3 regions of the Desulfosarcina variabilis str. Montpellier genome follow, and region 3 is predicted to be linked to each of the others. Evidence: riboswitches for the same ligand, from Rfam matches in the RefSeq annotation. Region 3 holds a riboswitch; each other region holds the start of a gene.
What was found. Region 3 has a riboswitch for cobalamin ahead of Dvar_RS32450 (helix-turn-helix transcriptional regulator). Riboswitches for the same ligand answer to the same signal wherever they lie in the genome.

Region 1 (3,282 bases), 1.8 Mb from region 3:
GACTTGATCAGAGATTATAAGGTTGAGAACGGATGGTGACGGAGGTGATCGGTAATCGGTTATCGGTTATCGGTTATCGGTTATCAGTAATCGGTAGTCGGTGATCGGTTTTGCTCAAGGGATTTCCCGGTGGTGGGGGTCCTGATCAGGATTGCCCGTGACGTCCATTAGCGCTTGCTGAAGCCGAGGGTCGGTAACATGCTCGAAATGATGGGCATGACGATGGACGTCCGCTTCACAGCACCCCATGACATCACAAAGGTAGGTCTCCCATAGTCGATGGGAGCGTATCAATCCCCGGCCGGCGGATTTGCCTTTGTCTGTCAAGGTTAAGCCTGCCTTGCTTGTCTCAATCAATTGCTGGCGTGCAAGCTTCCAGGCCATCCATTGCGCCGTGCTGCCTGCCTTGAGCGCGTCTTTTATTTTTGCGATCGGGACCGGCGCTGCATCCGCAGGCGCCAGTTCATCATAGCGGTAAAGAAAGACTAGGATATCATCGCCGATGATTCCCATGCCCAGCCGGAATTGGTTGGCGGCGCGACCGATGACGCCATAGCGTGGATCAGCGCTGATAGAGATATTCATTTTGACGCTTTATTTTGAATTTGTTATCGATATGATCATATCTATGGATGAGACAGCGATGCAAAAAGACAAAAGATCATCATTGGTTACACTCACTGCGCCCATTATCTTGGTTGTTGTCCTTCTAAGCGTTATGGGCGGTGAAATACTCTTGCCGCGGCAAAGCCATGCCCATCCCCATGCGTTTATTTTGCAGCGTCTGACGATTCTTTTCGACGAGAAGGGCATGGCCGGGGTTCGCGTATGGTGGAAATTCGATGACATGTTTGCCAGCATGATCATAGAGGAACACGATAAAAATCGAAACGGCAAATTCGAGCCTGGAGAAATTCAATCCATAAAGGACAGCGCCTTTGAGCAAATAGCGCAGCACAACTATTTTACTTTTATCAAGATTGACGGCAGCTTGTTTAATGTTCAATTCATCAGGGATTTCAAAGCGGTGCTCAAGAACCAGCGCCTGGTTTATGAATTCACGGTTCCTTGCCATGTCGCCGCAGCGGCGCAGCCAAAGAAAATTAGCGTCGGTTGTTACGATCCCACCTATTATGCGGCGATTTTTTTCGCCAAAAACAATCCCGTGACCATTATCAAGGGGGATTCCTTCGATTTGCAAACCGCCATCCGGGAAGATCCCGATACGTTGATCTATTTTGACATGATTCATCCATGGGTGCTTTTCCTGGAGTTTCGGGCGGTACAGTGAAAAACAATATCATCCCCTTATTCCGCGCAAAAAATGAGAAAAACAGTAAATTACCATGGCTATTGAATCCCGGGTACTTTTTATTAAAACTTGTTCTTGACAATTATCGTGAATTGGAGCAGTTAATAATTCACGTAAGGTGCCACAATGGCTTAATAGGGAATCCCGTGTAAATCGGGAGTGGTCCCGCCGCTGTGATCGGGGACGAAATCTGCTACAGCCACTGTCCAGAAAAAATCGGACGGGAAGGAGCAGAGAGTAGGTTGATCCGAAAGCCAGAAGACCTGCCTTGCCGATTACCGACCAGCTGCGGTGCACAGTGATGGGGCGGATTGAGCGGGTTGTAAACGTACGCAGGTGCCAGTAGGCGACGTCTATATTTGCAAGGATGAGTCTTTAGCAATGAAAAACCTGCCAGAACCTTCCCTTTTTATCATCCCATCCAAGGCCACCATTTATTCTGCTTTTCGGTAATTTCTCCACACCAAACAACAATTGGTTGAAACCAACACGGCAAAGGAGAATACCTATGTCCATGCAATGCCCGGTAAAAATTTATCGGACGGAATCCCACCCTGGCGGAAAATCGGATGCCCCGGTCTATGTCATTCAGGATGGAAAACTCTATCGTACAGTTGATCATGAACTGGGGTGGTCAGAATCTCCTGACTACGAGCTGCGAACGGATGGTCAGGTTTTTCGGACCCACCATCACGCATTGGGAAGCAGCGATACCCCTGACTTTCGGATACTGGAAAAAGGCGCCCTGTATCGTACGGAAAATCATCCGAAAGGCGCATCCATGTTTCCGGTATACGAGTTGAGGGACTGACGCGTTTAGCGGGTAACGGTTTTTTTTTATTTTTGGAGATGGTGGATTGGTGATTTGGACGTATATCCGCGGGTAAATCACCAATCATGCGTTGGTCGTGGAATGACAGGTGATTTCATGGACCTTTTTTGCATAGCGAACAAAAAGCAAACATTCATACAGCGGTATACACCCGTTTTTTTCAGTCGTTTCGGATTATCATTTCAGTATGCTTTCAACTGTGCGGATTACTATATTACCGATATTGAAACAGGGGCGCATATATCCAAGGAAATCCTCTTCTTTATGGACCCGCTTGAGCATTGTCTATTGGTATCCCGGTTTTACCCGGAAATATACAAACATGATCGATCAAAATACCTTTCAGCTACTTGTTTTTACATTTTAATTCAGCATTTTATCCAATTCAGTGGTATTGCTTTGGATGCCACCATCTACCTTACGGCCAAGCGAGAGGTTTTTAAAACATTTTACGCGAAGCTGAAGAATTTTGACTTTCACGCCAGCGGACAACGAACTGATCCCTATGTCGGTGTTACCAGCCCAATTGTAAATAATGACGTCAATAATTTGAAAAGCATCCGCAGTTGGCTGGATTTGATTGCGGATATTAGAAATACTAACACGATAAACAACGCCCATTGAAATTGGATCAACGAGAAAAAAAGCGGATCCTATCTATTGTGTTTAACCTTAAGTTGAGTAAAAAAACGATTCGATGCATTTGCCCGCGATGCGGTCAATACCATCTCGTGCATATGCTGTGGACCGGACGGGGGACTCCGCGAAAGTATTGCCCGACTTGTAAACCACTGGTCGGGCTTTACGATGAAGCATCGTTATATGAAGTTGGAGGCCGGGATTCAATCCACATCAGGAGAAAAGGGAATCAGTTCCAAGACGATTAAGACGCAAACAAATGATAAAACGATAGGAGAACTGTCCTGGGATTTCAGGGTGCAGGAAAAAAATAATTACACCAGATTGCGCCGGATTTGCGTCCGTCTACAAGGCGCATCTGCCGGTGCATATTTAGAATCTGTGCCGGTGGATGGAACGCCGTAGACGGGCGCAAGGACAAGCAAAATGGAGCAATTATTTTTTTTCTGCGCCCTCAGTCACCGGCCACCATTGATTGAATGGTGTCCAGTGACTGAAG
Region 2 (3,282 bases), 1.2 Mb from region 3:
CGGGTGCAGGCCGCGTCGTTTTTCTTGAGTTTGAGGAAACTGATTTTACGGTACCACCCAAGAATCAGGCCCAAGGGGCAGAAACTGCACCAGAAGCGGCGTTTGATCAATGCTCCGAGAAGGGCCACGATGGAAAAACCCAATCCTAAAATGGACATCACCACATGCGTGCCATTCTCATAGTTGACTGATATCCGGTCCGGGTTGCCCACGCATAGCGGCAGGATATACTTGCCCGGGCAAAGCTGGCAGAACGGAATCTGCAGCCCCAGGGCCACGGCCGGGCACATCACCGGAAAGGCCACCCATAAAGGCAGGAGTAGGGCGACCGCGAGAAAGGCCCATTTGATCCAGGCCAGGCTGCGGCGCAGTTTTTCAGAGAAACGCACATATCCCAGGCCGGCAGCCTGCCTCAGGCGGTCGAGCAGGTCCTGGACGAACCCCAGCGGGCACACCCAGCCGCACCAGGCCCGGCCGATGATGATGACTAAAAGCGAGAAGTAGATAAACTGAATCAGTAAAATGAACATGCTTTCCCAGGTGAACAGGCCCAGGGTCCGTTGCAGGGTCAGCATGAAGCAGGTACCGGCCCGGGCGCGCACCCAGCAACAGGAAAAAGTCGGCAGAAAATAACCAAAATATAATCCGCCGTAGGCGCCAAAGAGCAGGATGACAAAGGCGGCGGTCAGGATGGTCCAGCGCAGGGTGGATATTTTCATGGCAGATCCTTTTGAATTTTGTGATTTTCAAATACGATCAAGGCTTGACGGTCCCGGCGCCGGCGTCGGCGGGTCAGGCCGGCCACCATCAGCAGCGTAACGCCGGTGCCGATGATAGACCAGAAGGCAAATCCCATGGCCTTGGATCGCCATTCAGGCTGGTTCCGATAAACAACCGTGGGCAGGGTTGCGACGTAGTAGGTGTTCTTCTCACGATCGTGGTGGGTCGCTGTGTAGAGGTAATTTTGCCATTCGTGCTGGGAAAATCGATCATCGGTAGGCATGATTTCGAATTTGCCGGCCTTGTCGGTTACAACGGTTTTCCCCCACTGGCTGCCTTCGGTGGTTACCGTGACGGTTGCCCCAGGCAGGGGGCGGCCCTGGTATTTGACCATCATTTCATAGGTGTTGTGAGGCATCTGCATGCTGCCGCCAAATTTAGATTTGGCCGTATTGATGGCCGGTCCGATTTCAAGGGGCATCTTCTCGCCATCGTCGAAAAAAACCACCGAGGCGCGTCCCATTCGGCCGCCATGCCTGCGATGAACGACTATGTGTTTGGCGCAAAGAAAGACGGATTCGTTGATACCGTCGGCGTCCACGTCACGTTCTCCCAGGGGAATGCGGGCGCCGAGTAGGTATCGACCCATAAGTTTTTTGTCTTTGGGAAGGCTGACGCTGTCATCTTCTGTGGTCATAGAAGGAACTTGGGAGATGTCTCCGTTGGGATCGCGTACCAGGATGCTGGCTTGCCCCAGGTAACGCCTATCCAGTTTTTGCATATCGCCGATATTGCCTGAAGGGGGCAGCGCATTGATCGTCAGAAACTTGGCCGCCTTGCCGGCATCCATGTTCTGACGGCGAATTTTTCTGATTGTTCGCCAGTCGAAACGTTCCAGATCAAAACGACGGATGTAGCGCTCTTCATCCATAAGTTTCCAGTAAGCAATGGGTACGGTGCTGTCGGCAAGGCTGATGTCAGGGGCACCTATAAAAACGGCCATGGCCAATACAATCGCGATACAAATTTTCATCTCAATGTTCTCCCCAAAAAAAATCCCCGCGCCTGTTAAAACGCGGGGATACCGTTTTTTATCCCGAACCGAACAACTATATTTGAGTAAAACACCATCCTCCACGTTGGGTTTTACCGATTCATCAAAGGCAGGTCTTCTGGTTTCATCCAACTACTGGCCGCCTTCCCGTTCGAGAATAATCGAACAGTGGCGTCTTGGCCAACAGCGTTGTTTCCAGCGTTCGCGGAAACATGGATGTCACAGCGGCGGGACCACTCCCGATTTGCACGGGATTCCCTATTAAGTCCTGATGGACACCTTTGATTGATAAAATAGACGAACTTTACTCCATAGCGATATTTTCTTTTGGTTGTCAAGTAGTTTTTTTGAGCTTTTACTCGGTAATATGCCGAATTATTCGCATTGCCAATACGAACATTGAGTCTTAAATGAAGGATCATCGCACAAGTCCTTTAAAGACCGAAAAAGTCTCAAAACAGGCTCCCTGATGCCGGCGTTTCAATTTAGGCATCACGACAAGCTGTCGCTATTCGACGGTTCGAAAAGATGTCACCCCAATGTTGCAAAAGTGGGGCAAACACAGCTATTTTGCGGAATCGCGCAGTGTTATTGCAAACCGGTCGATAAAGCTGGGTGCTACCAATTTGCCTTCATGGCGTGCGTTGTTATTGCGGTGGTTTTTCTAACTTTTTGAGAAAGGCATTTTCGAAATGCCGGTGAGATTTCTCTAATTTTCTGGTAACATCTTATATTGTCGGTGGCCCTTTATTGTCAAGTTCTTTCCAAAGACAGACAGAGTAACCGAATTTTACGAGTTCGTCAGACTTTGACGGACGCTGCGTTGGAGAAAAGGCCCTTCGACATTGGCATGTATATTATTGATTCGATGGACGTGCGGAATCGAATACCGGGCGATGCCGGGGCTGCCGGTAGGGGCACGGCGCGCCGTGCCCTTACGATACCATGAGTTCTTTATGCCGGAAGCAACTTACCAGGTGATCGTTGACCACCCCGGCGGCCTGTAAAAAAGAGTAACAGATGGTACTGCCCGCAAAGCTGAATCCTGCTTTTTTCATGGTTTTGCTGACCGTGTCGGAAAGCACGGTTGTCACCGGAACCGCGTCGGCAGTGCGCCAATGGTTGTGAATGACCCGACCCTCGGTAAATGCCCAGATAAACGCGTCAAAGGATTCATGTTTTTCCTGAAGCCTTAAAAATGCACGGGCGTTGGTAACGGTAGCCCGGATCTTGAGCCGATTACGGACGATCGCCGGGTTGATCATGGCTTTGGCGATAGCCGCCTCGGACATGGTCGCCACCTGGCATGGATCGAAATCATATTTTAAATGCGGTCGGCAAGGTTGGCACCTATCGTGTTGAATGCTATATTTATGCAACTATTGGGTTTCGTTGTATTTGTCTCATGGCCAATGGACAGCTTGTTTTTGTGCATGCCGCCGTTAAAATGTCAAGCCTTTGGCCTCGTTCAATGGATGGCGTTTTGCGGGAATTTGTGTTTTATTAAC
Region 3 (3,282 bases):
GAGCATGATGGCCGGTGTGGGCTACATCGATATTGAATTTGACGACTTCAAGGATGCCCTGGGGGATTACACCGGTAACAAGAATCCCTATGCCCCGGAATACACCTTCAACATCGGTGTCCAGTACCGTTTCCAAAGCGGCCTGTATGCCAGGGCCGATCTGATCGGCTGCGGAGAGATGTATCTGGACCGGGCCAACCAGTACAAAAGGGATGCCTATGAGCTCGTCAACGCCCGGATCGGATACGAAACCGAGCATCTTGACGTTTACCTGTACGGCAAGAACATCTTTGACGAGGAATACAATTCTTATGGCTACTATGATGGATACTATATCATCTACAGCGATCCGGGAGAAGTTGGGTTGCAGGTGACCTGTCGTTTTTAAACAACAATGAAAGGATTATCATGAAGAAACTACCTGAACTAAATTTGCAGATCGATTCACTGTTCGATATCGCCAACGGCCACACCAAGTCCCAATTACTGCTTGCGGCCATTGAGTTGAAAGTATTTGACTACCTGTCCACGCCGCAATCCGCCGAGGCAGTGGCCGACAAATTGGACACGCATCCAGAGTACACCCGTTTTTTGCTCGACGGTCTCACCGCATTGAACCTGGTGTTTAAAAAAGATGGTTGCTATCACAACTGCCCGGATACGCAGGTGACGCTTCACAGCCAGAGCCCGGCCTACCTGGGCAAGATGTTTTCCATGATGGACCAGATGTCCTCATCCATCATGGCGGATATCGGCCAGCGGTTACGCTCCGGGCCTTCAGATGAGCCAGTCGATTTAGGCAACGAAGCCATCTGGGCGGCCCATGCCCGCTCCATGGCCAACTACCAGCGGAGTGGCGCGGCCCAACAAATGGCCACCAGGATCGCGCAGATTGAGGGCTTCGAATCTTTTGAGAAAATGCTGGATCTAGGGGGCGGGCCAGGGCTTTACTGCCTGGCCATGGTAGCCGAACATCCCAACATGAGAGGGGTTATTTTTGATCAACCGGCGGTAACCCAGGTGGCCGAGGAATTCATCGCCGAGTACGAGATGGCGGATCGGGTGACGACCATGGGCGGTGATTATTTAAACGACCCGATTGGCGAAGGCTACGATCTGATCTGGGCCAGTGCGACGCTCAATTTCGCGCGTGCCGGACTGGACGCGATGATCGAGAAAATCCATCATGCCCTGAAACCGGGCGGCGTATTCGTCAGCCACGCGGATGGGCTCACGCAAGAGCGTACCCAGCCTGCGGCCTATGTCCTGGGAAGCATGGCCTGGATGTTCTCGGGGCAGGATATCATGTTCAACAGCGGTGAAATCGCCGAGGCGATGAAGCGTGCCGGTTTTGCATCCGTGGAGAGCGCGACGGTCGAGACCCCCATGATGCCCATGGAACTGGATATTGCCAGGAAATAAAAACCTAAGCTGGGCGATTGTCGAGCTTGCCGCAGATACAAGGCAGGTGGCTTTCCGCTATAGTCGCCTATGCGGGAAGCCACCTAACGCGGTAGATGCGGTAAGATCGGCAATCCCAACGGGTTTCAAATTTATGAGGAAAAACTTCGAAATACACAATAAAATTTACACAGTCTGTAATTCGAAGAAATTTGAAACGCCCAGTTTAGGAAAACGATTGACATGGTACAATCTGAGATGCTTTAAACAACATCGTTTGTTAATTCGCAGGCGTTCGCAAGGACCTATGAGGGAATCCCGTTAAAGTCGGGAGCGGACCCGCCGCTGTAACACATATGCTTTGACTGGTTCAAAGCGGGCATCCTGGCAATGCGTGTCACTGTTCGGCAATGCTCGAATGGGAAGGCCGCCGGGATGGATGTGAAGCCAGAAGACCTGCCTGCGGATCGGCTTGTAATCGCTCCCGGGTAAGGAGTCAATTCAGCCTGTCGTTGTGCCGTCAGGGATTGAACACGGAATCCCCGTTTCCACTGTGGAAGCGGGGATTTTTATTTTGAGGACATGTTATTATGCACCAAATTACCATAAAAGCGATAAACGGATATGAAATGGATCTGTCCGGCGGTGTTTGGTCCGATTTTACGGGGTCTGGGGAAGCATGCTGGCAATTACCGGAGATGATCGGTACAGGCATCATCAAACAAATAGAATTCCGTCCGGGATTTTGTCTGTTTATCGCTGACTATCAGGTGAAACAGGATTGTGTGTGGCAGGTCACCTGCAATCGGCCCGGGTTTGGATTCGGATTTTGCGTTTCCGGTCGAATGCAAGGCCGTTGTGTGGGAATGGACCGGTCCGTGACAACATGTGGAGGTGAGTGCCCGCTGTTTTATTTTCCTTGCCAGTCCGGCACCGTCGTGGATGGCGAGGATACGCGTAGAATTTCTTTTTCGATCATTATCGAGCCCAACGTGTTTAACACGCTTGTGGGGGGCGATTGTGAACATTTTCCGAGCGCATTCAGATCAATTGCGGATGGATCCAGGGACTCCTGGTATTATCAACCCGGCGCCATTACACCGGAAATCCACACTGCCGTCGAATCCATCCTGCGCTGCCCGCTCACCGGGCCTACCCGCCGGCTGTTTCTCGAGAGCAGAACGCTGGAATTGATTGCCTGCCGGTTGAAGCAGATTGACCGGCGCTCACAGACGCCTCTGGATGTCGGTGGTAGCACCTTGGTGGACATCGAAAAGATCCATCAGGCTGCATCGCTTTTAGCCGAAGATATGCAAAACCCGCCAACGCTGTTTGACCTTGCCCGATCCGTTGGAATGTCACACGCCAAAATGAACCGTGGGTTTCATCAAGTGTTCGATACCACCGCTTTTGGGTATCTGAGAAAGATAAGAATGCAGCAGGCAAAGCAGCTGCTGGAATCCCGTCAGGTGAACGTCACGGAGGCGGCCTTTGAGGTGGGATACAACAGCCTGTCCTCCTTTTCCAGGGCGTTTCGCAATCAATTCGGCATGAATCCTCATCAGTGCATTGTTAATGCTTAGTAAACATCTGAATTTTCAATTCCCTTTTTATCATTCATTTCGGACAAATAAAAAATCAAATGGGATTCGCAGACCAAACCCTTTCCGGTGTAAGAGCACGGGGTTGTCACGCTAATTGACCACCGGCTCGGCAAGCCTTTGTGGTCTGGGCCCATTTCATTGCATGGGCAAGGAACAGGAGGGGGGATGAAAAATCTGAGTGGCTGGATAATGGGAGGACTTTTGCTGGTTTGCTGTATTGCGACATCGGGTATTGCCGGGGAGCAAACGGATGTCAGTTTGGAAACGATGACGGTTA

Region 1: another riboswitch for cobalamin. It lies ahead of Dvar_RS24180 (hypothetical protein); the one in region 3 lies ahead of Dvar_RS32450 (helix-turn-helix transcriptional regulator).
Region 2: another riboswitch for cobalamin. It lies ahead of Dvar_RS37910 (hypothetical protein); the one in region 3 lies ahead of Dvar_RS32450 (helix-turn-helix transcriptional regulator).

Annotation. Positions count from the first base shown of each region.
Region 1 covers NZ_CP159846.1:5,343,196-5,346,477, reverse strand. Annotated here, with positions in the region: gene Dvar_RS24190 (metal-dependent transcriptional regulator) at 115-585, opposite strand; gene Dvar_RS24185 (DUF1007 family protein) at 644-1,291, shown strand; cobalamin riboswitch at 1,412-1,598, shown strand; gene Dvar_RS24180 (hypothetical protein) at 1,821-2,123, shown strand; gene Dvar_RS24175 (hypothetical protein) at 2,241-2,768, shown strand.
Region 2 covers NZ_CP159846.1:8,396,787-8,400,068, reverse strand. Annotated here, with positions in the region: gene Dvar_RS37915 (4Fe-4S binding protein) at 1-719, opposite strand, end outside; gene Dvar_RS37910 (hypothetical protein) at 716-1,753, opposite strand; cobalamin riboswitch at 1,865-2,072, opposite strand; gene Dvar_RS37905 (DNA-3-methyladenine glycosylase I) at 2,710-3,153, opposite strand.
Region 3 covers NZ_CP159846.1:7,182,304-7,185,585, reverse strand. Annotated here, with positions in the region: gene Dvar_RS32460 (TonB-dependent receptor) at 1-388, shown strand, start outside; gene Dvar_RS32455 (methyltransferase) at 409-1,422, shown strand; cobalamin riboswitch at 1,674-1,880, shown strand; gene Dvar_RS32450 (helix-turn-helix transcriptional regulator) at 1,992-2,984, shown strand; gene Dvar_RS32445 (TonB-dependent receptor) at 3,171-3,282, shown strand, end outside.